Regions from separate parts of the Nonomuraea sp. NPDC050680 genome, predicted to be linked through region 4. Evidence: riboswitches for the same ligand, from Rfam matches in the RefSeq annotation. Region 4 holds a riboswitch; each other region holds the start of a gene.
What was found. A riboswitch is a leader RNA that binds a small molecule or an ion and turns the genes downstream of it on or off. The one in region 4 is predicted to bind cyclic di-AMP.
Positions count from the first base shown of each region.

Region 1: another riboswitch for cyclic di-AMP. It lies ahead of AB0H88_RS01875 (C40 family peptidase); the one in region 4 lies ahead of AB0H88_RS15550 (hypothetical protein).
Region 2: another riboswitch for cyclic di-AMP. It lies ahead of AB0H88_RS02130 (CHAP domain-containing protein); the one in region 4 lies ahead of AB0H88_RS15550 (hypothetical protein).
Region 3: another riboswitch for cyclic di-AMP. It lies ahead of AB0H88_RS13730 (hypothetical protein); the one in region 4 lies ahead of AB0H88_RS15550 (hypothetical protein).

Region 1 covers NZ_JBFAIF010000001.1:385,405-392,906, forward strand. Annotated here, with positions in the region: gene AB0H88_RS01865 (M48 family metallopeptidase) at 1-1,035, opposite strand, end outside; gene AB0H88_RS01870 (hypothetical protein) at 1,047-2,042, opposite strand; gene AB0H88_RS01875 (C40 family peptidase) at 2,300-2,701, opposite strand; cyclic di-AMP (ydaO/yuaA leader) riboswitch at 2,889-3,047, opposite strand; gene AB0H88_RS01880 (NlpC/P60 family protein) at 3,931-4,905, opposite strand; gene AB0H88_RS01885 (NYN domain-containing protein) at 4,990-6,312, opposite strand; gene AB0H88_RS01890 (phosphotransferase family protein) at 6,466-7,502, shown strand, end outside.
Region 2 covers NZ_JBFAIF010000001.1:435,664-443,165, forward strand. Annotated here, with positions in the region: gene AB0H88_RS02105 (leucyl aminopeptidase) at 1-412, shown strand, start outside; gene lpdA (dihydrolipoyl dehydrogenase) at 464-1,828, shown strand; gene sucB (2-oxoglutarate dehydrogenase, E2 component, dihydrolipoamide succinyltransferase) at 1,867-3,339, shown strand; gene AB0H88_RS02120 (DUF6596 domain-containing protein) at 3,393-4,712, opposite strand; gene AB0H88_RS02125 (YciI family protein) at 4,709-5,056, opposite strand; cyclic di-AMP (ydaO/yuaA leader) riboswitch at 5,364-5,505, shown strand; gene AB0H88_RS02130 (CHAP domain-containing protein) at 5,767-6,264, shown strand; gene AB0H88_RS02135 (LysE family translocator) at 6,370-6,999, shown strand; gene AB0H88_RS02140 (AAA family ATPase) at 7,086-7,502, shown strand, end outside.
Region 3 covers NZ_JBFAIF010000003.1:534,686-542,187, forward strand. Annotated here, with positions in the region: gene AB0H88_RS13690 (hypothetical protein) at 51-401, shown strand; gene AB0H88_RS13695 (hypothetical protein) at 401-1,279, shown strand; gene AB0H88_RS13700 (YbaB/EbfC family nucleoid-associated protein) at 1,289-1,606, shown strand; gene AB0H88_RS13705 (nuclear transport factor 2 family protein) at 1,636-2,022, opposite strand; gene AB0H88_RS13710 (glucose 1-dehydrogenase) at 2,025-2,837, opposite strand; gene AB0H88_RS13715 (MarR family winged helix-turn-helix transcriptional regulator) at 2,905-3,333, shown strand; gene AB0H88_RS13720 (aldo/keto reductase) at 3,404-4,261, shown strand; gene AB0H88_RS13725 (DUF5302 domain-containing protein) at 4,465-4,665, shown strand; cyclic di-AMP (ydaO/yuaA leader) riboswitch at 4,830-4,965, shown strand; gene AB0H88_RS13730 (hypothetical protein) at 5,148-5,927, shown strand; gene AB0H88_RS13735 (alpha/beta hydrolase) at 6,053-6,898, shown strand; gene AB0H88_RS13740 (hypothetical protein) at 7,051-7,422, opposite strand; gene AB0H88_RS13745 (roadblock/LC7 domain-containing protein) at 7,441-7,502, opposite strand, start outside.
Region 4 covers NZ_JBFAIF010000003.1:943,779-951,280, forward strand. Annotated here, with positions in the region: gene AB0H88_RS15525 (site-2 protease family protein) at 1-739, shown strand, start outside; gene AB0H88_RS15530 (histidine kinase) at 881-2,005, shown strand; gene AB0H88_RS15535 (response regulator transcription factor) at 2,002-2,643, shown strand; gene AB0H88_RS15540 (hypothetical protein) at 2,703-3,239, shown strand; gene AB0H88_RS15545 (hypothetical protein) at 3,236-3,487, opposite strand; gene AB0H88_RS15550 (hypothetical protein) at 3,749-4,657, opposite strand; cyclic di-AMP (ydaO/yuaA leader) riboswitch at 4,716-4,856, opposite strand; gene galT (galactose-1-phosphate uridylyltransferase) at 4,926-5,996, opposite strand; gene AB0H88_RS15560 (DeoR/GlpR family DNA-binding transcription regulator) at 5,993-6,772, opposite strand; gene AB0H88_RS15565 (TrpB-like pyridoxal phosphate-dependent enzyme) at 7,127-7,502, opposite strand, start outside.

The sequences.
Region 1 (7,502 bases), on a different contig from region 4:
GTCGGCGATCAGCACGTCCTCGACCGGGACATGGGCGCGCTCGGCCAGCATCATCAGGTTCGCCCTGAGCGCGCCCCCTGGCATCGGGCGGAAGTCGTTGAACAGCGGCTCGAACACGACCGGATACACGAACGACGCCGCCAAGGTGAACGCGAACGCGCCCGCGGCGGCCGGGATCCACCAGCGCCGCAGCCACCTGGCCAGCGCCACCACGACCAGCACCATGATGGATTGCAGCACCACGTTCACGGCCAGGCTCTTGAGCCGGTCGCCGGTCCAGCCGGCCCAGTCCTGCGTGGACAGGCCGTAGTCGCGCAGCCGCACCTCGTACCAGATGCCCAGGGGCCACCTGATCGCCTCGACGATCGCGGTCAGCACCACCACCCCGAGCACCACCCGCACCCACCACGGCCCCGGCAACCTGCCCAACACCTTGGCCCCGAACGGCGTGAGCACGAGCAGCCCCGCGAACAGCACGGTCAGCCCGAGTGACAGGTAGCCGGGCAGGCTCGTGGCCGCGTCGAAGGCGGCGGCCCTGGCGATCTCGGCGGCGCTGAAGTCGCGCGCCGGGTCCGGCGCCACCGTGGGAGCGCCCGAGGGCATCACCCGCCAGGGCGTCGTGAACGCCACCACGGCCACAATCACCACGCCGAGAACGACCAGCGCCCAACCGGCACCGGCCCGGCCGACCGCGACGTCCCCGCCGTCCGCGACCCAGCCACCGGACACGGCGCGATCGCTTGGCGCGGCACGGTCGTCCGGCGCGGCGCCCTCGCCTGACGTGGCTCGGTCGCCTGGCGCGGCACGGTCGTCCGGCGTGGCTCGGTCGCTTGACGCGGCACGGTCGTCCGGCGTGGCGCCCTCGCTTGACGTGGCGGAGTCGCTTGACGTGGCGGAGTCGCTTGACGTGGCGGAGTCGCTTGACGTGGCGGAGTCGCTTGACGTGGCGGAGTCGCCGGGCGGTTGTGCCGGGTGCTGATCGGGGCCCGCGTCGTCGTCAGGCGGCATGTCGTCGGTGCCCTGCAGATCTTCCATCCGCGTTCCCCTTACGCAAGCTGGTCCCGCACGTAGTCGCGCCACCGTGCCGTCAGCGTCCCCGCCGAGAGCCCGAGCTCGGTGAGCCCCCGGTCGAGGCCACCTGTCTGGGCATCACGGTAGAGCCTCACCAGAGTCCCCTCACCGAACCGCTCGGCGATGAAGCGACACGCCAGCCACGCCTCCTGGTACGCCCGTGCCAGGCGTACAGGCTCCCGAGTGGACGGTGCGAATGCCGCAGGCCCTGGCAATTCGCCCGGCAAGCGCCCGGCCCGCACGTCGGCGGCCAACTCGGCGGCGGCCACCCGGACCGGCAACCCCGCGTCCCGGTAGCCCACGTAGTCGGCGAACCCCTCATAGAGCCACACCGGCAACCGCCTCGTCCCGGCGGCGACGTGGGTGAGCTCATGCGTGAGCACGATGTCCCGGCCGGTCGGGGTCAGCCGGGCGAAGTTCTCGGGCACCACGACCACTCTCCCGCCATCGGCCACCGCCGCCAGCCCGTCGACACTCCCCACCCCGGCCACCCGGGCAGCCTCGGCCGCCGAGCCGGGCACGAGCACCACGGGCCGCACCGGCTGGCCGAGCACGGCGGAGACCCGCGACCCGGCGGCATCGGCCCTGCGCGCCAGGTCGCGAAGCGACTCGGGCGCCGCGTGCTGACCGACGACGACGGAACGCACACCTCGTACGACCTCGGCGCCATCCCCCAAGAGGCCCTGAGCCTCCGCCGGAAGCTCACGATCATCGGCCGCCGGGTTGTGGCCGGTCGCGGACCGATCGGGACCGCCAGAGGGGAGACCGTGATCCGTCACGGGCTGACCGGGGCCGCCGGGCGGCACGTCACTGATCGTCGCGGACTGCTCGGGGCTACCGGACGATAGGTCACGAACCGCTGCTGAGAGGTCGTTCGCCCCTGGAGACGGGTGCGGGGCGGCGCTGGCCGAGGCGAGGGCCAGGAGCAGCACCCCCACCACCAAGACTCGGCGGCTCACCTGCACGGACACGTTCCCCGATCGTAGTCGCCCCGCGCCGCAGACCGGCCGTCACGGAAAAGCCCGGACCGGTCGTCGCAGAAAGGCCGGACCAGCCTTCGCGGAAAAGCCCGGACCGGTCGTCGCGGAAAGGCCGGACCAGCGTTCGCGGAAAAGTCCGGACCGGCCGTCACGGAAAGGCCCGGACCGGTCGTCACGGAAAGCCCGGAACACGCGAAGGTCCCGTCCCAGCTGGGACGGGACCTTCGTGACGGTCTTGCAGGCCGGACTTACAGGCCGGGACGCACCGCGCCCACGAACGACGCCTTGCGCCATCCGTTGAGCTTCTCGACGCGCACCGTCGAACCCGTCCTCGGCGAGTGGACCATCTTGCCGTTGCCGACATACATGCCCACATGGCCGAGCCCATGGAAGAACAGCAGGTCACCTGGCTTCAGATTCTTCCAGGAGACCTTCTTCTTGATGCGCGCGAACTGGCTGTTCGTCACGCGCGGGATCTTGACGCCGGCCTTCTTCCAGGCGTACTGGACGAGACCGGAGCAGTCGAAGGAACCAGGTCCTGTGGCCCCGTAGCTGTACGGGTCACCGATCTGGTCCTTGGCCACGGCGACGGCCGTACGGGCCTTCGCCAGTTGCCGAGCGACCGCTGTCTGCTGCGCGGCCTTCTTCACGGACGTGACGGCCTTCGCCGCTGTGGTGGTCCGGGAAACTTCGGCCGCATCACGCGTTGTCGCCGCCTGCGCCGTCGGGGCAGGGAGGACCAAACCTCCGGCCGTCACGGTCATCGTGAGCGCTGCGCCACTCAGGGCAATGCGGGACAGACGGGGGTTACTGGGGGAGGTAGACAGGATTTCTCCTTGGAGCTTCCACGAACGCCTACCGGGTTAGCTGACGGATTCGGGCCTGGAAGTCGCCCTACGGCGCGATACGCGCCGATTCACCCCTGATCCCGAGGGCGGGATCGCTGGGTCCCCGGCTCCGTGCCTCCTGGCTGCACGGACTCGGCAGGCCACCACCACGTAAAGACATGTGGAGAGGCGATGACCTAACGGATTTCTTATCTGTCCACATCGGGGACCCGATGGAGAGTCGCGACGCCATGGCTTGTTCGCCGCGACGCCAGAAGTTACGCCCTTGAGTAACGCGCTGGCAAAGCCGTCATGGGGTTGTCAGGATCACTCAGAGGTGTCAGTAAAGTCCCGAACCGCAGCTGGAGTGCCGGGTTATGTTACTCAAATGTGACCCTTCTCACACTTGACGACACAGTGATCTGTCAGGTCCCTTTTGTCACTCTTGTCACACTGGTCCCGCTAGTAACACGACAGGGCACCAGTGAATGGTGCCGGCGAATGCGCGGAAGTGGGCGACGCGAGGGTCGCCGACGGACCGAGATCAGTGATCGTCGTCACCCGCTGAAGGCATTCGAGCAGCGTGCAGCCAATCCGCCCAGCGGCATCGGCCTGCGTGCGTGGGAGGTCCGCTGCACAGCAGATCGGGGTCAATTGAACAGCCGGTCTGGTTCCGCCGAACAAGCGGCCGCAGCCGACTGAACAGCCGGTCAGAGGCCCTAAACCCAGGCCGAGTCCGTCCACGGCCGGATCCGTTGACCAGCAGACCGGATCCGTTGACCAGCAGACCGGGTCCGTCGACCAGCAGACCGGGTCCGTCGACCGGCAAGCCGGTGGTGTCCGCATGGATCGGCCAGCGTCCATCGGCGGACCATCCGGCCCACGGCCGCCTGAAGCCACGGACCGGGGTCAAGAGGGCGCACGTCACGGCGCCCAGCGGGCCCCACCGGAGGAGCGTGCCCCTGGACAGAGCCCAGGCACGGACGGCGGGTGGGGCTCACCGTGCTTGCCGTACCGAAAAATCGGTGGTTTTAGTACAAAGCTGTGCAGAGCTACGGACGGATGGCTCCCACCAGCGTGCCGCCATAGGAGGAGAGGGTGACGACCTTGACTACGTCGCCGGTCTGGGGGGCGTGCACGATCTGCCCGTTGCCCGCATAAATGCTGACGTGACCAAGCCCCGAGCTGAAGATCAGGTCGCCGGGCTGCAGGTCCTTCAGATCCACCTTGCGGGCCGAGCCCCAGGCCCACTGCTGCCACGTGGTGCGGGGCAGTGAGACGCCCCCGGCGCGCCACGACGCCTGCGTGAGGCCCGAGCAGTCCCAGCCGCGCGGTCCCGTGCCGCCGAACACGTACGGTTTGCCCACCTGCGCGTAGGCGAACCTGAGCACCGCGGCGGCGTTGCCGGAGGCCGAGCCCGTGTACTTGATGCCGGTGCTGTTGGGGTCACCGGTCTTGTAGGCGCCGAGCTTCTCGAGCAGCTTCTTCTGCTTCGCGATCAGCTTGCGGACCTCCGAGCGCTCCTTCTCGACCCCGTCGCGCTCCTTGTCGGCCGCCTGCAGCGCCGTCTCGGCCTTGTCGCGCTCGCCCTTGAGCCCGCGGTTCTCCCGGTCGAAGGCCGCCAGCCGCGCCACCTTCTCCTCCGACAGCTGCCCCGCGAGCGCCATGCTGCCCAGCAGGCCCGTGGGGTCCGGCTGGCCGATCATCGTGGGCCAGGAGGTGGCGTCGGGGCCGCGCTTGTAGGTGTCGACGGCCATCTCGACGACCTGGGCGCGCAGCGCGGCGACCGTCTCCAGCTTGCGTTTGTAGCTGGCGTTCAGCTTGCCGTACTCGCCTTGGGCCGCCTTGTACTTCTCGGTCGCCGTGTTGTAGCGGTCGACGACCTTGTCGGCCTGGTCGTTCAGCTTCTTGAGCTTGGCTTTCGCCTGTTTGATCGTGGGCTTCGGCGCGGCCAGTGCCTCGCTTGTGGGGAAAAGCAGCAGCCCGATCGCGAGACCCGCGGCCAGTGGCACCCGGCCAAACCTCACAGTGTCGCCTCCAGGGGAATGTATCTGGGGCGAAATGGTACAGAAGTGGCGGGTGAGCTTTCACCTCAACAACCGATTCGTAATCTAGGCGCGGCCCAGCCTGCGCAGCAGCAGAGCCGACGGAACCGGTCTGGCTCCCATGCGCCGGACGGACTCGGCCACCTCGCGGTCGGAGGAGACCACCGCCATGGCCCGGCCGGGCGGCTCGGCGCGGACGAGCTGGCGGATCAGGTCGTCGGCGATCTCGCCGGGCGCGCTGAAGAGCACCCGCACGCCGCGCGGCGCCACCACCTGGACGGGCGCGTTGAGCTCGGCGCCGTCGAAGACCACGGTCACCTCGACCCTGGTCTGCGCGACCAGCCCGCCGAGGCCGGTCATCAGCCGGTTGCGCTGGTCGGCCAGGGTCAGCGTGCCGTAGCCGGTCTTGGTCACGTTGTAGCCGTCGATGATCAGGTGCACCTGCGGCAGCGCGAGCAGCTGGTCGAGGAGCTGCGGGTCGTCGTCGGCCAGGGCGCGGGCGGGCACGCCCCTGACGCCGGGGCGCTCGCCCGTGAGCGCGGCCACCGAGTCGGCGGGCCTGCTGATCATGGTGGGCAGGGCCAGCTCCCTGCGCAGCCCGGCGGAGGCGTCCTGGAGCGCGTCGAGCAGCACCCTGACGCGGGCGTCCTCGATGCTCCTGCCCTCACGCGCGGCCCGGCGCGAGGCTTCGAGCTGCTTCTCCACATCGGCCAGCCGCTCGCGGAGCCGGCGCAGCTCGGACTCGCCCGCGCTGCCCGCGGCCGTGGCGGCGGACTTGGCGTCGTCCGCCGCGTGCTCCATCTCCTCGGCGCGGCGCACGGCCGCCTTGCTCCGCTCGCGGGCCTCGTGGAGTTTGCGGCGCAGGTCGGAGTTCTCGGCGCGGGCCGCCCTGAGCTGCTCGCGCAGCCGGTCGGACTCGTCCTTGGCGGCGCTCTTCTGGGCGGCGAGCTGCTCACGCAGCCGGCTCACCACCTCCTCGCGCTCGGTCCCCTCGGCCGCGACCGCCGACTGCTCAAGATCGGCCCGGGCGGCCTCGACCATCTCCGCCCAGCCGACCGGTCGCGTCAGATAGGCCGCGGCGGCCACCAGCACGGGGTCGGCGGCGGGGGGCACGTTGCCCTCGATCAGCGAGGCGACGAGCTCGGGCCATCCGGCGGCCACCGACTCGGCGACCACCTCGCGGAACTCTTTGTCGTTCTCCAACTGGGCGGCGATGGGCGCGCTGCCCAGCTTGGCGCGCTTGCGCGGATCGAACTTGGCGATGCCGCGCAGCGGCGGTGGAATCGTGGCAGCGGGCATGGACCCGAGGACCTGCGCCGCCAGATCGACGACGTTGAGTCTCACCTGCTCGGGAAGCGGGCGAGACAGACCTTCACCCGCTGAACTCATCCCACGGTCCCTTCGTGACATGCCCTTTCAGACAAGGGTACGGCTGTCGTGTACCTGTCCGTAACGGCAGGTCGCATATGGACAAGCGCTTGCTAGGGGTATACGACTGGGCCGGGACCCGCGTTCACCCGGTGTTCATCCAGGAGGCCGACCGTGACGGACGAGATGCGCACCTCCACCCGTGACCTGGAGGAACTGCGCGATCGGCTGGGAATCTGGCTCAGCGGGCGAGTTGACCGGCAGGTGACGGTGTCCGAGCTGTCGAGGCCCATGGAAAACGGCATGTCCAGCGAAACGCTCTTCTTCACCGCGTCCTGGCCCGGACAGCGCATCCGATGCGTAGCCAGGATGGCGCCCGCCCAGGAGGCGGTGCCCGTCTTCCCTTCCTACGATCTGCGGGCCCAGTTCGAGATCATGCGCTCGGCCAGGGAGAAAGCTGGGATTCCAGCGCCCAGGGCCCTCTGGTTCGAGCCTGACCCCGGCCCGCTGGGCACGCCCTTTTTCATCATGGAACGGGAGGATGGTGACGTACCGCCCGATGTCCTGCCGTACACGTTCGAGGGCTGGATGCTCGACGCGGCCCCGCACGATCGGCGCCGGCTACAGGACGCGACGGTGGCGATCGTGGCCGCGCTGCACGACGCGCCCTTCACCGAACGGGACCTGGCCGTACTCCCGGAGGGCGGGCTGCGCCGTCACGTGGACGAGCAGCGCGCCTATTACGAGTGGGCGCACGGCGGGATGCGGATCCCGCTGCTGGAGCGGGGCTTCGACTGGCTGGAGGCGCACTGGCCGCGCGACCCGGGACCCGACGTGCTCTGCTGGGGCGACGCCCGCATCGGGAACGTGATGTATCGCGACTTCAGGCCGGTGGCGGTGTTCGACTGGGAGATGGCCGCGGTGGGGCCGCGCGAGCTCGATCTGGCGTGGATGATCTTCCTGCACCGATTCTTCCAGGACCTGACGGAGGCCCTGGGCATGCCCGGAATTCCCGACTTCATGCGACGCGACGACGTTTGCGGGAAATATCGGGAGCTGACGGGTTATCGGGTGCGGGACATGGAGTTCTACGAGATGTACGCGGCGCTGCGACACGGGGCCATCATGGCCAGGGTGTGGCAGCGCCGGATCCACTTCGGCGAGCAGCCCATGCCGGACGACCCCGATGACCTGGTGTTACACCGGGCCAC
Region 2 (7,502 bases), on a different contig from region 4:
CCCCGACCTGATCGTCGACGTGGCCACCCTCACCGGCGCGCAGATCGTCGCACTCGGCTGGCGCACGGCCGGCGTCATGGCCAACGACGACGCCGTACGCGAGCTGGTCGTCGAGGTGGCCGGCGCCGCGGGCGAGGGCGCCTGGGGCATGCCGCTGCCGGAGGAACTGCGCAAGGGCCTCGACTCCCCGATCGCCGACATCGCCAACCTCCAGCCAGAACGCTGGGGCAGCATGCTGGCCGCGGGCATCTTCCTGAAGGAGTTCGTGCCCGACGGGGTGCGCTGGGCGCACATCGACATGGCCGGACCCGCGTTCAACAAGGGCGAGCCGCACGGCTACACGCCGAAGGGCGGCACCGGGGCCATCACCCGCACGCTCATCGGACTGGCCGAGCGGCACGCGAGCATCTGAAACAAATGAAAAGATGACGGCATCACGAACACCCCGACAAGGAGCCTGACTGTGGCCTACGACATCGTCGTCCTGGGAGGCGGCAGCGGCGGATACGCCTGCGCGCTACGGGCGGCTGAGCTGGGCAAGACGGTCGCCCTGATCGAGAAGGACAAGATCGGCGGCACCTGCCTGCACAGGGGATGCATCCCCACCAAGGCCCTGCTGCACTCGGCCGAGGTCGCCGACGAGACCCGCGAGAGCGAGACGTTCGGCGTCAAGGCCCGCTTCGACGGCATCGACGTGCCGGCCGTCCACGCGTTCAAGGACAAGATCGTCACCCGCGCCTGGAAGGGCGTGCAGGGCCTGCTCAAGGGCGCCGGCGTGACGATCGTCGAAGGCGAGGGCCGCCTGGTCGGATCGCACCGGATCCAGGTGGGCTCCGAGGTCTACGAGGGCCGCGACATCGTCCTGGCCACCGGCTCCGCGCCCAAGTCGCTGCCCGGCCTGGACATCGACGGCGAGCGCGTCATCACCAGCGAGCACACGCTGAGGATGGACCGTGTGCCCACCTCGGTGATCGTGCTGGGCGGCGGCGTCATCGGCGTCGAGCTGGCCAGCGTCTACCGCTCGTTCGGCGCCGAGGTCACGATCGTCGAGGCGCTGCCCCACCTGCTGCCGACCGAGGAGGAGTCGAGCTCCAAGCTGCTGGAGCGCGCCTTCCGCCGCCGCGGCATCAAGTACGAGCTCGGCGTCTTCTTCGAGGGCGTCAAGACCACCGACACCGGCGTGGTCGTCACGCTCGCCAACGGCAAGACCCTCGACGCCGAGCTGCTGCTGGTCGCGGTCGGCCGCGGCGCCGTCTCGGCCGGGATGGGCTTCGAGGAGCAGGGCATCAGGGTCGAGCGCGGCGCGGTCGTGGTCGACGAGCACTGCCAGACCTCGATCCCCGGCGTCTACGCCATCGGCGACCTGATCCCCACCCTCCAGCTGGCCCACGCCGGGTTCGCCGAGGGCATCATGGTGGCCGAGCACATCGCCGGGCTCAACCCGCCCGCCATCGACTACGCGGGCGTGCCGCGGATCACCTACTCCGACCCCGAGGTCGCCTCGGTGGGCATCACGTCCGCGCAGGCCGCCGAGCGCGGCATCGAGATCGTCGAACAGGTCTACGACCTCGCGGGCAACCCCAAGAGCCAGATCCTCGGCACCGCGGGTGCCGTCAAGGTCATCGCCCAGAAGGACGGCCCCGTGGTGGGCGTCCACATGGTGGGCCGCCGCATCGGCGAGCTCGTGACCGAGGGTCAGCTGATCTACAACTGGGAGGCGCTGCCCGCGGAGGTCGCCCAGCTCATCCACGCCCACCCGACCCAGTCCGAGGCCGTCGGTGAGGCGATGCTGGCCCTGGCCGGCAAGCCGTTGCACGTACACAACTAATTCAAGCCCTCGAAATCAGAACGCGAGAGAAGATAACGATGCCGGTCTCTGTACAGATGCCCCAGCTCGGCGAGAGCGTCACCGAGGGCACGGTGACCCGTTGGCTGAAGAAGGAGGGCGAGCGCGTCGAGGCCGACGAGCCGCTCCTCGAAGTGTCGACCGACAAGGTCGACACCGAGATCCCGTCGCCGTCCGCCGGCGTGCTCACCAAGATTGTCGTTGCTGAGGACGAGACCGTCGAGGTCGGCGCCGAGCTCGCCGTCATCGACGAGAACGGCCAGGCCGGCGGCGCCGCCACGCAGGAGGCCGCGCCGGCGCCCGCCGCGCAGCCCGAGCCGCAGCCGGAGCCCGAGCCGGCCCCGGCTCCCGCGCCGGTCTCCTCGATCCCGCAGCCCGCTCCTGCCCAGGCCCCCGCCCCCGCCCCTGCGCCCGCTCAGGCTCCCGCTCCGGTGCAGCAGGCTCCGGCCGCTCCGGCGCCCGCTCAGCAGGCCCCGGCCGCCACCGAGCCGACCCCGCTGCCGTCCTCGGGCGACAGCCCCTACGTGACGCCGCTGGTGCGCAAGCTCGCCAACGAGCACGGTGTCGACCTCGAGGCGATCACCGGCACCGGCGTGGGCGGTCGCATCCGCAAGCAGGACGTCCTGGAGGCCGCCAAGTCGCAGCGCGAGCAGGTCGCAGCGCCGGCTCCCGCCGCCGCACAGGCCGCTCCGGCTCCCGCCGCCGCATCCGCTCAGGCCGCGCCGGCTCCGGTCGCCGCCGCTCCCGAGCCCGTCGAGGTCGACACCACGCTGCGCGGCCGTACGGAGAAGATGTCGCGACTGCGGCAGACCATGTCCAAGCGCCTGGTCGAGTCGCTGCAGACCGCGGCCCAGCTCACCACGGTCGTCGAGGTCGACGTCACCAAGATCGCCCGGCTGCGTGACCAGGCGAAGGCCGACTTCCTGCGCCGCGAGGGCGTCAAGCTGTCGTTCATGCCGTTCTTCGAGATGGCGGCCATCGAGGCGCTCAAGCAGCACCCGAAGCTCAACGCCACGATCAACAACGAGACCATGGAGGTCACCTACTTCGACGTCGAGCACCTGGGCCTCGCGGTCGACACCGAGCGCGGCCTGATCGCGGCGGTCATCAAGAACGCCGGCGACCTCAACCTGGCCGGCCTCGCCCGCAAGACCGCCGACCTGGCCGAGCGCACCCGCGCCAACAAGGTGACGCCCGACGAGATCACCGGCGGCACGTTCACGCTGACCAACACGGGCAGCCGCGGCGCCCTGTTCGACACGCCGATCCTGAACCAGCCGCAGGTCGGCATGCTCGGCACCGGCGCCGTCGTGAAGCGTCCCGTCGTGATCGACACCGCTGAGGGCGAGGTCATCGCCGTTCGGTCGATGGTGTACCTGGCGCTGACGTACGACCACCGCCTCGTGGACGGCGCTGACGCGGCCCGCTTCCTGACCACCGTGAAGCGGCGCCTCGAAGAGGGTCGTTTCGAGGCGCAGCTGGGCCTGGCGTAGTTCACGGCGCGCCAGGGCCGGGGATCACCTTCCTCGGCCCTGGCTGAGCCTTGTCACGCTTGGCCGGTTAGACGCCCGGTGAGGAAGGCCCGCTCAACCTCGTTGTCGGTCAGCTCCAGCGCCTGCCGGTAAGCGGCCGCCGACTCGTCCGTACGGCCGAGTCGGCGAAGCAGGTCTGCCTTGATCGCCGGTAGGTACTGGTACCGGGAGAGCCGGCCATCCTGCTCCAGCGCCTCCACCAGCGTCAGTGCGACCGCCGGTCCATGGAGCATCGACACCGGAACGGTCCGGTTCAGCGCGACGACCGGTGAGGGCCAGAGCGCCAGCAGCCTGTCGTACAGTGCCACGATCTGTGGCCAGTCCGTCTGCTCGTACGAGGGCGCTTCGGCGTACAGCGAGGCGATCGCCGCCTGCAGCAGGTAGCGCCCCGCGCGGCCGCCGCGCAGCCCGGCCACGATCAGCTCGTGCGCCTCGGCCAGCGCACTGCGGTCCCACAGCGAGCGATCCTGCTCCTCAAGCCGCAGCAGCCGGCCGTCAGCGCCGGTCCGGGTCGCGCGCCGGGCGTCGGTGACCACGAGCAGTGCCAGCAGCCCGCCGACCTCGGGCTCGTCGGGCATGAGCTCTCGCAGCGCGCGGGCCAGGTGCAGCGCGCGGTCGGCCAGGTCGGTGCGCATGAGCGCCGGGCCGGAGGGCGCCGTGTGCCCGGCGGTGAACAGCAGGTGCAGGACGCCGAGTACGGCTGCCAGCCGGTCCGGCAGCTCCGCCGGGCGCGGCACCCGGTAGGGGATGCGGGCGACGGAGATCTTCTTCTTCGCTTGGGTGATCCGGGCGGCCATGGTCTGCTCCGACACCAGCAGTGCCCGGGCGACGTCCGGTGTCGGCAGCCCGCACACCAGCCGCAGCGTGAGCGCGAGCTGCGCCTCCTGCGCGAGCGCGGGATGGCAGCAGGTGAAGATGAGTCGCAGCCGTTCATCGGGTACGGCACCTTCCAGTTCCACCGCGTCCCCCTCTTCTCGATCCCCCTCTTTTTGGTCTCCCTCATCTCCTTCCGTCAGCCTGTGCGGAGCGAGCTCGTCGGGCTCCACCAGCAGCGGCAGCTTCGACCGGAAGGTCCGCTCGCGGCGGATCGCGTCCATCGCCCTGCGCTTGGCCGTGGTGGTGAGCCACGCGGCGGGGTTGGCGGGGATTCCATGGCGTTCCCAGGCCGAGAGCGCCACGGCATACGCCTCCTGAACGCACTCCTCAGCCAGGTCCAGATCCCGCGCGACGCGCACGGTCGCGGCGAGCACGAAAGCCCACTCGCGCCGATGCGCGTCGGCGACCGCCTGCCCCGCGTCCGCCTCTGCCTGTCCCGCGTCCGCCGCGGCCGTCATCGGGCGATGGGCGCGATGCCGCCTGCGACAGGACGCACCTCGACACCGCCACGGCCCCACTGGACGGCGGGGTTACGACGCGCCAGGTCCAGGGCGGCGTCCAGGTCGGGGGCCTCGATGACGCAGACGCCGGCGATGACTTCCTTGGAGTCGATGAAGGGGCCGTCAGTGACCACGTCGCCGCGCAACGAGGTGGCGGTGTCGGCGGACCGCAGCGCGTACGCTGCGATCATGGCGCCGGAGTCGACGAGATCGTCGGCGTGCCGCTGGCTCGCCGCCTGCTGCTCAGGGGTGTAGTCGCCGGCTTCGGCGTTGTCGAAGATGAGGATCGCGTACTGGGCCATGAGGGTCTCCCTGGCTGTATGACTGGTCGGTACGCCTCTACGTCGGACGGGCGACGCGATTTCGACAGACCGTAGGCGAACTTTCTCCGGATGCGCCCTGGCACGACATCAACAAGGTGCCCCCGCCACTTGACGGATCGACGAGCTGGGCGGGCCTGGCGTGGCGATTTCATTGCGATGGAATTACCCAGGTCAGGGGTGCGTTGTACCCATCTGTGCGCCTGGCCTAGACAGTGAGCATCCCTCCCGGCCGCGCCGCCAATGTCCGAGTACGGACGTCATACCCATCACATGCATCACAGGAAATCACCTGTGACCGCTGAACCCGCCTGTGCGCGGGACCGGGGACCCATGTCTCGATCGGGGCTAATCGGCACATCAATGTGCCGTAGGGCAGCTTCCACGCCCGAGCCCGTCAGCTAACCCGGTAAGCGGAATGGAAGCAAGGAGTAATCATCATCATCCGCACCCCCAAGATCAACTACGCCAAGATCGCGCTCGGCGCGACCATCACCGCCGCCGCCCTCGGCACCCACACCGCGGCGAACGCCGACACGGCGGCCACGGCCCCCACACGGCACGCCGCCACCGCCCAGGCCGCTCAGGCCGCCCCCGCCACCGCCCAGGCCGCTCAGGCCGCCCCCGCCACCGCCCAGGCCGCTCAGGCCGCCCCCGCCTCCGCGCAGGGCGGCAGGAACGGCGAGGCCAAGGTGAACGTCACCGCCCAGCAGGTCCTGAACCTGGCCAAGGCCCAGGTCGGCACGTCCGAGGACGCCAACGGCGGCGGCACCAAGTTCCAGCAGTGGTACGTGAACTCACCCCGCGCCGCCGAGACCGTCCAGCGTGACGGCGGCACCAGGCAGGACTACCTGAACGCCGCCTGGTGCTCGATGTTCGTCTCCTGGGTCGGCGAGGAGAGCGGCGCCCGCTCCCAGGTCGGCTGGGACGCCTACACCGTGGCCCACGCCAAGTGGTTCGCCGGCAACCACCGCTGGGGCACCGTGGCCAAGCCCGGCGCCGTGGTCTTCTACTCCTGGAGCGGCAGCAAGGACTTGAGCTCCATCAGCCATGTCGGCTTCGTGATCAAGGACAACGGCGACGGCACGATCTCCACGATCGAGGGCAACACCGGCAACGGCAAGGTCGAACAGCGCGTCCGTCCCACCTCCCAGGTCGTCGGCTACGGCTACCCGCGCTACGCCGCCTGACCGTTCCTGATCAGTGAACGTGAGTTGCGCCGGCGTGCCCCGAACGGTGTTGGTCGCGCCGGCCCCGGAGCCGCGCGCCGACACCGGAGGTGGAAAGATCATCACATGCCGATCGATCCGCACCTGCTCGCCGTTTTCACGGCGACCACCATCGTCGCTCTGATCACCCCCGGACCCGACATGCTGTTCGTGCTGGGATGCGGTCTGCGGGGTGGCCCCCGCGCCGGGCTACTGGCGACGGTCGGCGTGATCACAGGTGACGCGTTGTACATCGCCGCGGCCGCCGCCGGGCTCGCCGTACTGCTGACGACGTTCCCGGTCGTGTTCACGGTGCTACGGCTCGCCGGCGCCGCGTACCTGATCTACCTCGGGGTCCAGATGATCCGCAACCGCAAGAACAGCCAGGCCGAGGATCCGGCCAGCCGCGGAATGTCCGGCCGGCGTGCCTTCCTCAACGGTGTGGTCTCCTCCATGGCCAATCCGCAGACGTTCACGTTCATGATCGCCTTCCTTCCCCAGTTCATCGATCCCGCGGCGGGGCCGGTCTGGCTGCAGTTCGCCATCCTCGGCGCCATCCTGATCGTCCTGGAGTTCCTGGCCGACGCGACGGTCGGCGTGCTGGCCGGGCGGATCGGCGGCTGGCTGCGCGGCCGTCAGGCGGTGCGCCGCCGGATCGACGCGGCGACCGGGAGCGTGTTCATCGGTTTGGGCGTCACCCTCGCGGCCGAACGCTGACCGGCTGCGGCCCGGTCGGCGAAGGAACTCGGCCTCCGCCATCCACGTGGCCCCGCCCTGTCGGCCGGCTCTCTATGATCAAGCCGGTGGTAGATCAACCGGCCGGTGGGCTCGCGCCTCTGTACCTGCTCGCGGGCGCTCCCGCCGCGGGAAAGACGACCCTGTTGCCGTACCTGCTGCGGGCGGCGGACGGGCTGGTCGTGATGGACATGGATGAGCTGCTCGAAGACGGCGCGCTGCTCGGGGTGACCATCGCCGACCCGCGGGCCGCTCTCGTGTGGCCCGCGTACGACCGGCTGTGGGCGCGGATCGTCACCATGGTGCGGCGGGCCGGGCATCCGGTGCTGTTGCTGTGCCCTGTCCCCGATCCCCCGGAACTCGCACCGGCGGGACGGTGGGACGATCCGGCCCATTGGGCCGTACTGGACTGCCCCGACGAGGTGCGACTGGACCGCCTGCGGGCGCGCGGCTACGCGCGAGAGTGGATCGAGGACGCGATGGCG
Region 3 (7,502 bases), 410 kb from region 4:
CCTACACCCTGACCCCGACGACCGGCCGGCCGCCAGGCGCGTCGGGCCAGGTGCAGATCGACTGGAACTCCATTCGAGAGCTGGCCGGACTCTTCGACAAGCTGGGCGACGACGTCGTGGAGCGCCGGCTGAACTCCTGGAAGCTGGGAACCACCTCCGGCCTCGTCGGCGGCGACGAGGAGGGCATCGATTGGGCCGAGTGGTATCACGCCGGTTACCTGGCCCTGACCCATCACATGGACGCCATAGCCGAGAGGAATTTCACGGCGGCCGGCAATCTGCGCAGCCTCGAGAAACTCTGGGATTACCTGGAGCGGGACATCATCGCGTCCCTGCCCGCGGCCCTGGACCTCCCCGACGCGCCGATCCCCGTGACGCCGCCGGCCAAGGAAGGTGCCTGATGTTCGATCCGTTCCAGGCGCTCGCTTGGTTCGCCGGCGTACACGTGCCCGTGGCCGACGTGTCCAACCTGCGGACGCGCGCGACGGAGTTGCGCGCGTTCGCCAAGGCGATCGGCACGCTCGCGCAGCACACGGAGAGCGGGGTCGCGGGTGTGCTCAAGACGAACGACAGCCGGTCGGTCGACCGCTTCGCGGACGTGTGGCCCGACCAGCTCGCCCCTCGCTACGCCGCCATGGGGGCGGCGCTGAACGAGCTGGCCGACGGCTGCGACGACTACGCCGACGCGGTGGAGGAACACCGGGATCAGCTCAAGATCATCGGTACCCAGCTGGCCGCCATGGCGTTCACCTTGATGTTCGGCTATCTCTACCCGGCGGCCAGGATCGCGGCCGAGGGCGTGTTCAAGTGGCTGGTGGCGCGGGCCAGGCTGGAGAAGACGATCTTCCAGAAGCTGATGAAGACGATCCTGGCCGCGAAGGCGGGCAAGTTCAACGTGGGCACGTACGCGGTACGTGAAGGGCTCGACGCCGTGGCCGACTCGCTCGTGTGGGCCACGGTGAAGACCGGCGTGCACGCGGCCAGCTCCGCCGCCACCGGCCAGCCGATGGGCAACCTGTGGGAGTACGCGGGCAAGCACTTCGTCGCCGAACTGGCCTATGACGGCGGCATCAAGGCCCTGCGCGACGTACGCAAGTTCATCCCGGCCACGAGGTTCACCGAGACCATGCTCGGCACCGGTCCCATGGGCAACTTCTTCCGGCGGACCACGTCGGCGGCGACCCTCTACGCGCTGGTCGCCAACGGGGACATGTCCGTCCAAGGGTCGCTCCGATCCGCTTTGGCGCACGCCCCCCGGGCGTTCATCCTCCACCGATAAGGAGCCGGCATGACCATACCCAGGAGCGGCGATCCGGAGATCGACCGGGCGCTGGCGCAGCTAGCGGCACAGACGGCTCAGTTCGAGGAGGTGGGGCGCCGGCTGGAGTCGGCCAGGGGTCGCGGTGTGGCGGCAGATGGGCAGGTGGCGGTCGAGGTCCTGCCCAGCGGCGGGCTGGCGAGCGTGCACATCGCGCCGCGAGCGATGCGGCTGGGCTCCGAGGCGCTGTCCGAGGCCCTCATGGAGGCGGCCCGGCAGGCCGAGGAGGACGTGACCGCCCAGACCTTCACCGCCACCCAGGCCCTCTTCGAGGAGCCCGGCCGCTGACGTCGAGCCCGGCCGCCGGTGTCGCGGGGTCAGGGACGTGCCGGTGGGGCCGCGATCGGGCTGTAGTGGAGGCCCGCCAGCAGGCGCCGGTCCCCGACCCTGACCGAGATCTGGGTGACGCGGAAGCGCCCGTCGGCCGGCGTGCCCTGGAACGCGGCGCGCTGCGCCAGCACGCCGATGGCCACCGCCGTGTCGCCGTACTCCCGTACGGTGACCTCCGCCCAGCTCATCTCGTGCGTGACCATGCCGCCCCCGCGGTAGCGGGCCAGCCACTGGTCCTTGTTCAGGATGAAGCCGAGCGGCCCCACGAGGGTGAAGTCGGGCACGGCGAGCGCGTCGAGCGCTTCGGCGTCGCCGCGGCGCTCGGCTTCCATCCACTGCCTGCTGAGTCCGTCGAGTCGCTGGTCGATGGTCATGGTCAGATCTCCTGTCTCTCCATGGGCCGGCCCTGGCGGTACACGCGCGGGGGCTTGCCGCCCGCCGCCTGCCCGCCGTCGATGGGCAGGGTCACTCCGGTGATGAACGACGACTGGTCGGAGCAGAGCCACACGACCGCCGCGGCCACCTCTTCTGACCGGCCGACGCGCCGCATGGGCGTCGACAGCCCGGCCAGGCGCTGCGCCTCCTCGCCCGCCGCCTCCAGGTGGTGGGTGAGGATCGGCCCGGGGGCGACAACGTTGACGCGGACGCCCTGGTCGGCGTAGTCGAGCGCGGCCACCTTCGTCAGGCCGATGATTCCGGCCTTGCCCGCCACGTACGCGCTCAGGTTCGCGTGGCCCTGGAGCCCGGCGAGCGAGGCCATGTTGACGATCGACCCGCCACCTGAGGCGAGCATGGCCGGAATCTGGTACTTCATGCCGAGGAAGGTGCCGCGCACGTTCGTGCGGATGCCCCGGTCGAACTCGTCGGGATCGATGTCGGCCAGCGGCGCGGGCATCGGCCCGTCGGTGGCGTTGTTGAAGGCCGCGTCCAGCCGGCCGAAGGTCTCCAGTGCCCGCTGGACCAGCCGCTCGCTCGACGCCGCGTCACCGACGTCGAGGGGCACGGCCAGCGCCTGTCCGCCGTCGAGGCGGATGTCCGCGGCGACCTGTTCGACCGTCTGTGTGTCGCGGGCGCCGAGCACCACGGCGGCGCCGGCCTGGGCCAGGGCGCGAGCAGTGACGGCGCCGATGCCGCGGCTGGCCCCCGCCACGACCGCGACCTTGCCACTGAGGGAAGGGTTTGGCTGCATGTCCTTGACGATAGATATCGAAGCATTAGATGTCAAACGATTAGATGTCACTGCTAAACTCGGCGGCATGATGCCACCCTTCCGGCCGCCGATCGGCCTGCTGCTCACCAGTACCGCCAGGACCGTGAGCCGGACCTTCGACGACGCGCTCGCCTCCGCCGGCGGGTCCGCCCCGGTGTGGCAGATCCTCATCTCGATCAAGTCCCGGCAGCTGGGCAACCAGCGCGAGCTCGCCGAGGCGGTGGGCATCCAGGGGGCGACGCTGACCCACCACCTCAACGCGATGGAGAGCGGCGGCCTGCTGACCCGCCGCCGGGATCCCGCCAACCGGCGCGTCCACGTGGTCGAGCTGACCGAGGAAGGGGAGCGGCTGTTCCACCGGCTGCGCGAGGTGGCGATGGCCTTCGACACCCGCCTGCGCGCGGGGCTCAGCGAGGAGCAGACCGCCTCGTTCGAGGAGATTCTCACCCAGCTGGCGCGGAACATCCGCGACTAGACAGGCGGCCAGACCGGGCTCAGCCTGCCCCGCGTCGACCTCACCTCCGCACCATGGGGAGGATGGGTTCATGAACACACGATCTATTGGCCATGCCCGTGTCGGCGCCATCGGGCTCGGCGCCATGCCCATGTCCGTCGCGGGTCACATGCCCGACGAAGCACAGTCGATCAAGACCATCCACGCGGCGCTCGACGCGGGAGTCACCCTCATCGACACCGCCGACGCCTACACGCCGTCGGCCGACCAGGTGGGTCACAACGAGCGGATCGTGGCCAAGGCCCTGGCGAGCTGGAGCGGCGACACCGGCGACGTACTCGTGGCCACCAAGGGCGGCCACACCCGCCTGCCGGACGGCGGCTGGCAGGTCAATGGCCGGCCGGACTACCTGGCCGAGGCGTGCGAGCGCTCCTTGAAGGCACTGGGAGTGGAGGCGATCGGGCTCTATCAGCATCACCGGCCCGACCCCGCCGTGCCGTACGAGGAGACGCTCGGCGGCCTGCGCGACCTGCTCGACGCGGGGAAGATCCGGATGGCGGGCATCTCCAACGCGAACCCGGAGCAGATCAGGCTCGCCCACGAGATCCTGGGCGGGCGGCTGGCCAGTGTGCAGAACGAGTACTCGCCGAAGTTCCGCTCCAGCGAGCCGGAGATCGACCTGTGCGAGGAGCTCGGGGTGGCGTTCCTGCCGTGGTCGCCGCTGGGCGGCATCAGCTCGGCGTCGGAGCTCGGTGGTAAGCACGCGGCGTTCGGCACGGTGGCGGCGGCGCGGGGCGTGTCGCCGCAGCAGGTCTGCCTCGCCTGGGAGCTGGCGCGCAGCCCGGTGATGATCCCCATCCCCGGGGCCAGCAGGCCGGAGAGCATCGTCGACTCGGTCGCCGCGGCCGACCTCGTCCTCACCGCCGAGGAGCTGTTCCTGCTTTCCTAGCTGAACGCTTTCCTCACTGAACGCTTTCCTCACTGAACGCTTTCCTGGCTCGACTTCAGGTGGCTGGGGCCGGCTGGTCGCCCTGATCGCCATGCCCGGGCACGGATCGACCGGGAAACCCCGCAGTCCAAGGTCGAGGCCAGTTTCGCGTCCTGAGCGCCGTCATGCGAAGCTGTCCTTGTCCCCAACACCAGGAGGTCCTCATGGCGGAAACACCGGAGCCGGAAGTCGACGAAACTCCCGAGGACGAGATGAAGCGCAAGTTCCGCGAGGCGCTGGAGCGCAAGCGTAACCAGCACGCCGACTCGAGCGCGGGTGGCAGGGGCAATGACCCTTCCAAGATTCACGGCGCTCACGGGCCCGCCGCCAGCAAGCGTTCTTTCAGGCGGAAGAGCGGCGGTTGACCTGGGCTTTTCTGGGGGTACGGCATGCCGTACCCCCTTTTTTCTTGACCTCCTAGGTAGATCTTCGCCCGTTTCATGGCCTTATGTTTGCCTTTGTCCGGTTTGGTATCTATAGTTCATGGAGTTACCAGCCGGTGACTTTGGGGCTTCAACAGGGGAGTACCAACCGGCAGGCGCCGAATCCCGCTCGCGGGAACCGGGGAACCAAACGTTCCTTAGGGGTGAATCCGACCACGGTCGGTAGGGCATCTCCACGTCCGAACCCGTCAGCTAACCCGGTAGGCGAGATGGAGAGGACACCTACCGCATGCGTAACCCCCGCGTAGTGCCGCCAGCCCGCGTGTTGTCATCCGCCGACTGACCGGCACCTTCCCCCCAGCTCTTCCCCGCTCCGCGTAGCGCCCGTTTGGCGTTTTGCCCGGCTACGCACACCTTTCGCGAGCGCAATCCCCTTGTTCCCGTATAAAGGACTTTGCTACTTCATGTCTGTTCGATCTGCCATGCTCACCGCCGCCGTAGTCGGTGCGATCTCCATCGGCGCAGGCACCGCCGCACACGCCGACACCGGCGGCGACAAGAAGGTCCTGCTCAAGGGCTCGACCACCGCGTCCTACTTCTGGGACGACTCCTCCGGCCGCGCCGGGGACACCGGACTGCCGGCCAGCGGCAAGCCCATGCAGAAGGGCCTCGCCGCCAGCCCGAGCTGGCCGCTCATGACCGAAGGCTACGTCGTCTACAAGGGCAAGAAGATGCCCTTCTTCGTCGGCGACCGCGGTCCGGGCGTGCCGTCCTCCAGCGGTGTCATGCTCGACCTCGACGCCAAGACCTTCGCCGCCCTGACCGGTGGCAGCTTCAACTCCAGCACGCTGGGTGTGGACGGCAACGGTGGCGCGGGCCACATCAAGATCCAGTACGTCATCACCAAGTGGGGTAGCGGCCCGGGCAAGAAGAACTACCCGCTGCCCTTCTCGACCGGTTCGTACGCCGTCGTGGACCGCAACCCCGCCAAGCCCCCGACGATCGTGGCCGAGGGCGACAAGCCCGCTTCGGTCAAGCCCGCTCCCGCCAAGGCTGTGCCGGTGGCCGCCAAGAAGGCCGACAAGGCCGGCGCTGTAGAAAAGGCCGGCGCCGTAGAAAAGGCTGAGAAGAAGGTTGTCGAGTCGAACGCCATCGGTGGCGCCGCCGCGGCGGTCGCGCTGGCGGTATTCGGCGGTGGCGTGACGGTCGGCCGCGACCGGATCCGCAAGCTCGTCCGGCGCTGACGGCCGTCAGATCCGAAGACGGTCTTGCTGACGGCCGTCAGATCCGGAGCCGACGATCTCGATGGTCGTCAGGTCCGGGGCTGGCGGTCTTTGCGTCCCGGGAAACAGAATGTCATTCTGACCTCGTGACCACGCTTGCAGCCGCCAACGGCATCGAGATCGCGTACGAGACCTTCGGCTCACCCGGCGGACGTCCCCTGCTCCTGATCATGGGGCTCGGCGCCCAGCTCATCCACTGGGACGACGAGCTCTGCGAGCTCCTGGCGGAACAGGGCCATCACGTCGTCAGATTCGACAACCGGGACGCCGGACTCTCCACACACCTGCACGACGAGGGCGTTCCCGCACTGGGAACGTCCTCTTCGTATCTGCTGGACGACATGGCCGACGACGCCGCCGGGCTGATGGACGCCCTCGGCTGGACCGCCGCCCATGTCGTGGGCGCCTCGATGGGCGGGATGATCGCCCAGACGCTCGCCATCCGGCACCCCGAGCGGGTGCTGACCCTCACCTCGATCATGTCGACACCCGGCCCGGACGTGGCCCCGCCCACGCCGGAGGCCAGCGCGGTGCTGCTCGCCGCGCCCCCCACCGATCGGGACGCCGTGCTCGCCCAGTCCTTGAAAACCTGGTCCGTGATCGGCTCGCCCGGCTTCGACCTGGACCGGGAACGCATCCTCCGGCTGTCCGGCCAGGCCTACGACCGGTGCTTCGACCCGCCGGGCACGACCCGGCAGCTGGCCGCCATCCTGGCCTCCGGCGACCGCACGGAGCGGCTCGGCACGCTGGGGGTGCCCGCCCTGGTCATCCACGGCGAGGCAGACGCGCTCGTCCCGGTCGCCGCCGGCCACGCGACGGCGGCGGCGATTCCGGGTGCCACGCTGCTGACGTTCCCCGGCATGGGCCACGACCTGCCTCGGCCGCTCTGGCCGGACATCGTCGGCGCCATCACCAAGCTCACCACGAGCTGACGCTCACCACGAGCTGACGCTCACCACGAGCTGACGCTCACCACGAGCTGACGCTCACCACGAGCTGACGCTCACCACGAGTTGACGTACCAGGGATCGGTGGAGGTCGGTGGCTCGTGTCCGCCGCGCCCGGACGCGAGCCACCGGATCTCTCAGATCTCCAGCTTCTCCTCGATACCGCGGAGCTGGTGCCGGGCGAGCGCCAGGTTGGCCCGCGCCCGGTCCAGGGCGAGATAGAGGAAGAGCCCCTTGCCGCCGCGGCCGGTGATCGGCCGGATGATGTGGTACTGGCCGCCGAGCGTGATCAGGATGTCCTCGATGGAGTCCTTGAGCCCCAGCGAGTCCATCGTGCGCAGCTTGGCCTTGACCACCTCCGTGTTCCCCGCCGCCGCGACCTGGAGATCCAGGTCCTTGGAGCCGCCGAGCGCCCCCAGCGCCATGCCGCTGCCATGATCGACGATCACCGCGCCCAGCGAGCCGTCGATCGTCATCATCTCCTTGAGAGAGACGTCCATGCTGGCCATGCCTTCCTCCGTTCAAGCTCAGTGAATCCGTGCTGAGATGGCGGCCACGCTGGCCGCCGTCTTGCGTCCCTCCAGCCGGA
Region 4 (7,502 bases):
CGCCAAGGCCGGCATGAAGCCCGGGGACCGGCTCGTCTCCTTCGGCGGCCAGAAGATCGCCTCGTGGGACGACGCCACCCGCCTGATCCGCTCGCACGGTGCCGGCCCCGTCGCCGTCGGCATCGTGCGCGACGGCAAGCCGATGACCCTCAACGTGACGCTCATCGCCCAGGACCGGCCGTCGCCCACCGACCCGAAGAAGATCGACAAGGGAGTCGGCTTCCTCGGCGTCATGCCCACCGAGGTCATGGAGCAGCAGAGCCTCGGCGTCGTGGTCGGCTACATGGGCCAGCTCACCGGCCGGGTCGCCGACTCGCTGCTGAACCTGCCGCAGAAGATGGTCGGCGTGTGGCACGCCGCGTTCTCCGGCGACAAGCGCGACCCCGAGGGCCCGGTCGGCGTCGTGGGCGCCGGACGCATGGGCGGCGAGATCCTCTCCTCCGACCTGTCGGGCGAGAAGAAGGTCGCCTTCCTGGTGAACCTGCTGGCCGGGTTCAACCTGGCGATCGGCATGTTCAACCTGATCCCGCTGCTGCCGCTCGACGGCGGCCACATCGCGGGCGGCCTCTGGGAGGGCCTCAAGCGCGCCTACGCCCGCGTCACGCGGCGTCCCGAGCCCGCGTACGTGGACATCGCCAAGGTGCTGCCGCTCACCTATGCCCTGGCCTTCGTCATGATCATCATGGCCGGCCTGCTCGTCTACGCCGACCTGATCAACCCGCTCACGCTCACCGGCTGACTGGCGGGCGGCGGTCAGGTCTGCCGGGAGCTCAGCGTCGCTGGGCGCCCACGTCGTAGCGGGCGGAGCGCGGCTGACCTGGCCCACCGGGTGCCGTACATTCGGTGCGTGAATGTGTCGGAAGCGATCCGGGTGCGGTAGATGTTCGTCTTCGCGCTCCCGCACAGCGGCCGGCTCACGTGGCCGCTCCGCGCCGTCCGGCTCGCCGGGCTGGTGGTCCTCCTGGTCACCATCATGCGGACGGATCCCGGCCTGATCGACCGCCGTCCCGTCGTGATGGCCGGGCTGCTCGCGGCGGCGAGCGCGGGATGGCTGCTCTGGCTGGCCTCGGACTGGCTCGGCCGCCGTTCGCTGGTCGTGGCGCTGCTGCTGATGGGCGTCGCGGGGGCCGCGCTGACGGGTGCGGGTGCGGGCGTGGCCGTCGCGTTCCCCGCCGTGGCGCTCATCGACGCCGGAGCCAGGCTGCCGCCGCGCCAGGTCCTGCCGATCACGCTCGCGACCGTCGCGGCCACGGTCTCGCTGAGGCCCTCCCCGCCCTGGCCGTACCTGGTCGCGCACGTCTCGGTGCTGGTGGCGTGCGTGTTGCTCGGGACGTTCAGGAAGCAGGTGCTGCAGCGCGCGGAGCAGGCAGAGCTGCTCCTGGGCAACGCCGAACGGGCGGCGCAGGAGCGGGCCAGGGCGGCGGCGCTGGCCGAGCGTTCGCGGATCGCCAGGGAGATCCACGACATCCAGGCGCACGCGCTGTCGGCGCTCTCGGTGCAGCTCAAGGTGGTGGACGCGCTGGTGGAGGAGGGGGCGGAGGACGAGCGGATCAGAGTCTTCCTCCGGCGGGCGCAGGAACTGGCCGACGAGGGGCTGGTGGAGACCAGGCGCGCCATTCTCGCGCTGCGGGACGAGGCGCTGCCACTGGAGGAACTGCTGACCGGCCTGGCCACGGCCTACGCCGACCGTGCCGGCAAGCCCGCGGAGCTGGAGATGGAGGCGGCATCCGCGGAGCTGTCCGCCGACGTCGCCCTGACGCTGTATCGGGGTGTGCAGGAGGCGCTCACGAACGCACGCAAGCACGCGCCGGGAAGCCCCGTGCGCATACGCCTCGCATACGGCACACACGCCACGCTGAGCGTTGTCAGCCAGGGCCCTGCCGCGCCGGTCGGCCCCGGCTTCGGGCTGCGCGGGCTCAGGGAACGGGCGGAGCGGCTGGGCGGGACGCTGAGCGCGGCCCCCAAGGGAGAGGAGTGGCACGTCGACGTGCGGATCCCGCTGTGATCAAGGTGGTTGTGGCCGACGACCACCCGGTCGTCCGCGACGGACTGGCGGTCCTGCTCGGCCTGCTGCCCGACGTGGAGGTGGTCGCGACGGCAGGCACCGGCGCGGACGCGGTCGCGGCCGTGGCGGCGCACGGTCCCGACGTGGTGCTGATGGACCTGCGCATGCCCGAACTCGACGGCGTCGAGGCCATCCGGTGGATCGGTCGTGAACACCCGCGGACCGGCGTGGTCGTGCTCACCACCTACTCCGATCAGCGGGAGATCGCGGCGGCGTTGCGCGCGGGCGCGCTCAGCTACCTGACCAAGGACGCCTCACGCGAGGACATCTACCAGGCGGTGGCCGCCGCCGCTGAGGGACGCAGCCTGCTCACCAAGCGGGTCCGCGAGTCGCTCTTCGACGCCGCTCCGTCCCCCGAGCCTCCGGACGGGTTGACGAACCGCGAGCTGGAAGTGCTCAAGCTGGTCGCGGCGGGGCTGTCCAACCGGGAGATCGTGCAGCGGCTGCGCGTGAGCGAGGCCACGGTGAAAACGCACATCAACCGCATCTTCGCGAAGATCGGGGCGCGGGACCGCGCGCAGGCCGTCCGTTACGCCTACCGGCGGGGGATCGCCTCCGACTCTCAACCCACGGGTTGACGCGAACCAACCTCCGGCTTGACGATCGGCCCCGGCCCTGCGGCCTACCGTCGTCTGCCATGAGCGATGTGAGCGTAATCCTCCTCAACCTGATCATCTTTGCGATCGCCATCGAAAGCGACATCGGCCGGCGGAAGGTGGGGCTGTTCCGGCTCCTGCGCCCTGTGGCAGGGGCGGCGGCGCTGGTTCCGATCTTCTTCGACGGCTTCGAGCTGTCGGGCACCGGGCTGCTGCTCGAAGCCGCGGCCACCGTGCTCGGCCTGGCGATGGGACTGGCCGCGGTCTCGTTCATGCGGTTCGAGTACGTGCCGGACAAGCAGGCCGTGTACTCCAGGGCCGGGCTTGCCTACGTGACCGCCTGGGTAGCCATCACCCTGACGAAGCTCGCCTTCTCGTACGGCGCGACGCACGTGTTCGGTCCCGAACTGGGCCGCTGGATGGCCGCGCACGACGTGGGAGCGAACGCGCTGAAGGCGGCGATCATCCTGCTCAACGTGTCGACGATGCTGGCCAGGGTCGGCGGCATCCACGTCAGGGCAAGGGCGACGGCCGCGCCGCGACCGGCTCCCGTTCCGGTCGGCGGGCCCGGCTCTTAGCACGTGAGATCCGGGCAGCTCAACGCCGGCACCAGGCGGTCGCTCCCGTACACGCCGTCATAGTCCCCGCGGAACTCGTTGACCAGCCACAGCTCTCCGCTCGCGGGCCAGTACGCGACATTCTGCGCGTTGCCGGGTGCGGTCGTCAGGTAGTGGACGTCGAGCGTGGCGCGGTCGGCGGAGACCGTGACGCGGTGCAGGCAGGACTTGCGGTAGTCGCCGTAGATGTTTGCCGTGCCGCCCAGCATGTATGCCGCCCGGCATGTATGCCGCCCGGCATGTAGCTGACGGGAGGCGCACCGTCGGGACACAACCCGACGACGATGCCGTTGCCGCCGGTGAACACGCCGCCCTGGAGTGCCCACACCGGGCTGGTCCACCCCTCGGTGGGGTGAACCAAACCGTCGGAGCCCGTCTTGAGCAGGGCGGTACGCCCTCACAGACCGACGGCCGGCTAAAACGCCTTCTTCAAGAGCGCGAATAGCTCATCAGATGCTATTCGTCTCCTTCTAGAACATCGAAATGTGCACATGGTCGAAGTGGTTCTGGGTGATGCTGCCGCGATCGGACATCGAGCTCCACCCCGAGCCCTGGTTGATGCGCTGCTTCCAGATCACGTACTTGACCCCGAGCTTGTCCTTGTTCTCCAGCGCCCAGGCCGCGACGCGGTCGCCGAGCGCCTGGTGGGCCGAGCTGGGCATGCTGCCGCCGGTGCTCATCATGAAGTCGCACGCGCGCCCCAGCGGGTGCTCGCCGCCGCCGCCCGAGCGGAAGCAGCCCACCTCGTACGGCAACGCGAAGTCCTTCTGGATCAACCCACGGATCACCCGCATCCGGGCGGTGATGTTGTCGGAGCCGGCCGGCAGTTCGGGCGCCCAGCTTCCGTCCGAGCGGCGGCCGGGGCCGAACGGGATGAGGCTCTTCAGCTTCTTCTGGATGTCCTTGATGACGTCCTGCGCGTCGTCCCGCTGCTGGGCCACGTTCGCCGCGTCGTCGCGGATCTTCGACTCGAGGGCGGTCGCCTGGTCCACGGCCGCCTTCTTCTCGTTTCGGGCGGCGGCCACGCCCTGCACGATCGCCTGTTGCTCGGCCGCGAGGTGGTCCAGCAACGCCGCGCTGGAGGCGTCGGTCGGAAGGGTGAGGTTCGGCAGCGCGCCGGTGCCGTTCTGGTACTGCAGGCGCGCGAGCTCGGCGACGCGTCTCTGGGCGGTGATGAGCTGGGTCTCCGCCGTGGCCAGCCGTTTCTTGGTCGTTTCCGAGTCCTGTTTGGCCTTGGCCAGTTCGACGCGCTTGAGGTTGTAGGTCTCGATGAGCTTGTCGACCTTCTTGTCCAGCTGCTTCAGCTCCGCGCGGAGCTGAGCCTCGCTGGGCTTGGGGGCGGCAGCGGCGGGCGCGGCCGTGAAGGCTCCGAGGGCCATGGAAGCGGAGGTGATGAGAGCGATGGCAAGACTCGAGGGGGACGCAGCCGCCACGGAGGGTTCCTCTCCCTATGCCGGCCGGGTTAGCTGACGGGTTCGGGCAGGGAGATGCCGCCTTACCACCTGAGTGGATTCACCCCAAGACGCGATGGGTCCCCGGCTCCCGGGCCACGCGCCCGGGATTAGGCCGGCACCGACCGTTACGGTCGGTGCTGAAATGGGATATTAGTGGTAAATCCAAGGTCATGCGACTCCAAGCGGAAACCAATTAGAGATCTACCTGTGATTTAAGCATGCGCGCGGCTTCCTCCGGCAGGACATCGTTGACGAACGCGCCCATGGCCGACTCCGAGCCCGCCAGATACTTGAGTTTCCCGGGCGCCCGTCTGATGCTGAACAGCTCCAGGTGCAGATAGCCCAGGTCACGATCCTGCCGGACCGGCGCCTGGTGCCAGGCCGAGATGTACGGCATGGGGACGCCGAACAGCCCGTCGAGCGCCCGCAGCACGGATGTGTAGAGCGGGGCGAAGGCGGCGCGTTCCTCCTCCGACAGCGCGGCCAGGTCTGGCACCTGCCGGTGCGGATACACGTGCACCTCGAACGGCCAGCGGGCGGCGGCGGGCACGAACGCCGTCCACAACTCGTTGGCCGCCACCACGCGCACCCCGGCGGCCCGCTCGGCCGCCAGCACATCGGCGAAGAGGTTGCCGCCCCGGTGCCGGGCGGCCGCGGCGAGCTGGAGCTTGGTCCGCGGGGTCACGTACGGGTAGGCGTAGATCTGTCCGTGCGGGTGCGGCAGCGTGATGCCGATCTCCTCGCCCCGGTTCTCGAAGCAGAACACCTGCTCGACGCCCTCGATCGCGGACAGCTCGGCCGTACGGTCGGCCCACGCCTCCATGACCAGGCCCACCTGCTCGTCGGAGAGCCGCGAGAACGACGACGAATGCTCAGAGGTGAAGCACACCACCTCACACCGCCCCACCCCCGGCCGGACCTCGCTCAGCCCCCCGACATCCCCATAAGTCCCGAAATTTCCGGAAAAGGAGGGGAAGCGGTTCTCGAAGACCGCCACGTCATAGTCGTACGCCGGGATCTCCGAAGCCCTCGTCTCGGACGACGGGCACAGCGGGCACTCGTCGGCCGGAGGCAGGAACGTACGCGTCTGGCGGTGCCCCGCCATCGCGATCCACTCCTCGGTGAGCGGGTCGTAGCGCAGCTCCGACGCCATCGGCCTGGGGTCGAGCGCCCGCCGGTCGATCGCGCTCCGGTCGGCGTCGTCGCGCCGGTCGAAGTAGATCAGCTCTCGGCCGTCGGCCAGCTGGGTGATGGTGCGTTTCACTGCGAGTCCTCCGCGATGATCAGTTCGCCGGCGCGTTCGCCCAGCTCCATACGTGCCTCCTCGGGCAGTCCCGAGTCGCTGATGACCGCGTCGGCCTCGGTCAGATCGGCGATCGTGCTGATGCCGACCGTGTTCCACTTGGTGTGGTCGGCCGGGATGACCAGCCGGTGCGCCGCGTGCACCAGCTCCCTGTCGGTCTCCGACTCCAGCAGATTGGGCGTGGTGAACCCGGCCCGCACACTCATCCCGTGCACGCCGAGGAACAGCGTGTCCACGTGCAGCCGCCGGATCGCGGCCACCGCGACCGGGCCGACGAGGGCGTCGGACGGTGTGCGTACGCCGCCGGTCAGCACGACCGTGCGGTCGGCGCGCGGGTTGCGATGGAAGACGTCGGCCACCGGGATCGAGTTGGTGATGACCGTGAGCTCGGGCACCGAGATGAGGTGGTGGGCCAGGGCCCAGGTGGTGGTCCCGGCCGACAGGGCGACCGCGGTGCCGGGCCGGACGAACTGGGCGGCGCGGCGCGCGATGGCCTCCTTCTCCTGCTGCTGGCGGGCGGACTTGGCGGTGAAGCCCGGCTCCTCGGTCGAGCCGGGACCCAGCGCGGTCGCGCCGCCGTGCACCTTCTCCAGCAGCCCGCGCTCGGCGAGCACCTCGAGGTCGCGGCGGACCGTCATGTCGGAGACGCCGAGCTCGCGAACGAGGTCGGCCACCCGAACGCCGCCGCTGCTGCGCACGCGTTCGAGAATCGCCTGCTGGCGCTGCTGTGCGAGCACGCCCCCGCTCCTTCCAACAGATTCCACCAAATTATGACACGACTTTGTTGGGGAATGTTAGGTCGCACGGGTTGTGCGGTAGACCACAGCGCGAGACGTTGGAACGCGGACCAATCACTGGAGGTATCCATGGCGAAGCGATCTCGCAAGACCAAGGCGCGCAAGAAGAAGAAGGCCAACCACGGCAAGCGCCCGAACGCGAACTGATGGCCGGCCGGCCGTGGTGAGCTCCTTCACCCCGGCCGGTGCAACGGCTCAGCGGGGGAGACCGCGCAGGGCCCCGTCGATTCAGCCGGGGAGACCGCGCAGGGCCCCGTCGATTCAGCCGGGGAGACCGCGCAGGGCCCCGTCGATTCAGCCGGGGAGATCGTGCAGGGCCTCCTCGATGCGCTCCTGCGGGAGCGGGTAGTCCTCCATGCGCCCTGACAGGTAGCGGTCGTAGGCGGCCAGGTCGAAGTGGCCGTGCCCGCACAGCGCGGTCAGGATCACCTTCTCCTCGCCGCTCTCCCTGCACCGCAGCGCCTCGGCGATGGTCTCGGCCAGCGCGTGCGTCGGCTCCGGCGCCGGGACGATGCCCTCTGTACGGGCGAAGCGCACACCTGCCTCGAAGCACTCGGTCTGCGACCTGGTCACCGCCTCGAACAGGCCCAGCTCGTACATGTGCGACAGCAACGGCGACATGCCGTGATAACGCAGCCCGCCCGCGTGGATCGGGTCGGGCACGAACCCG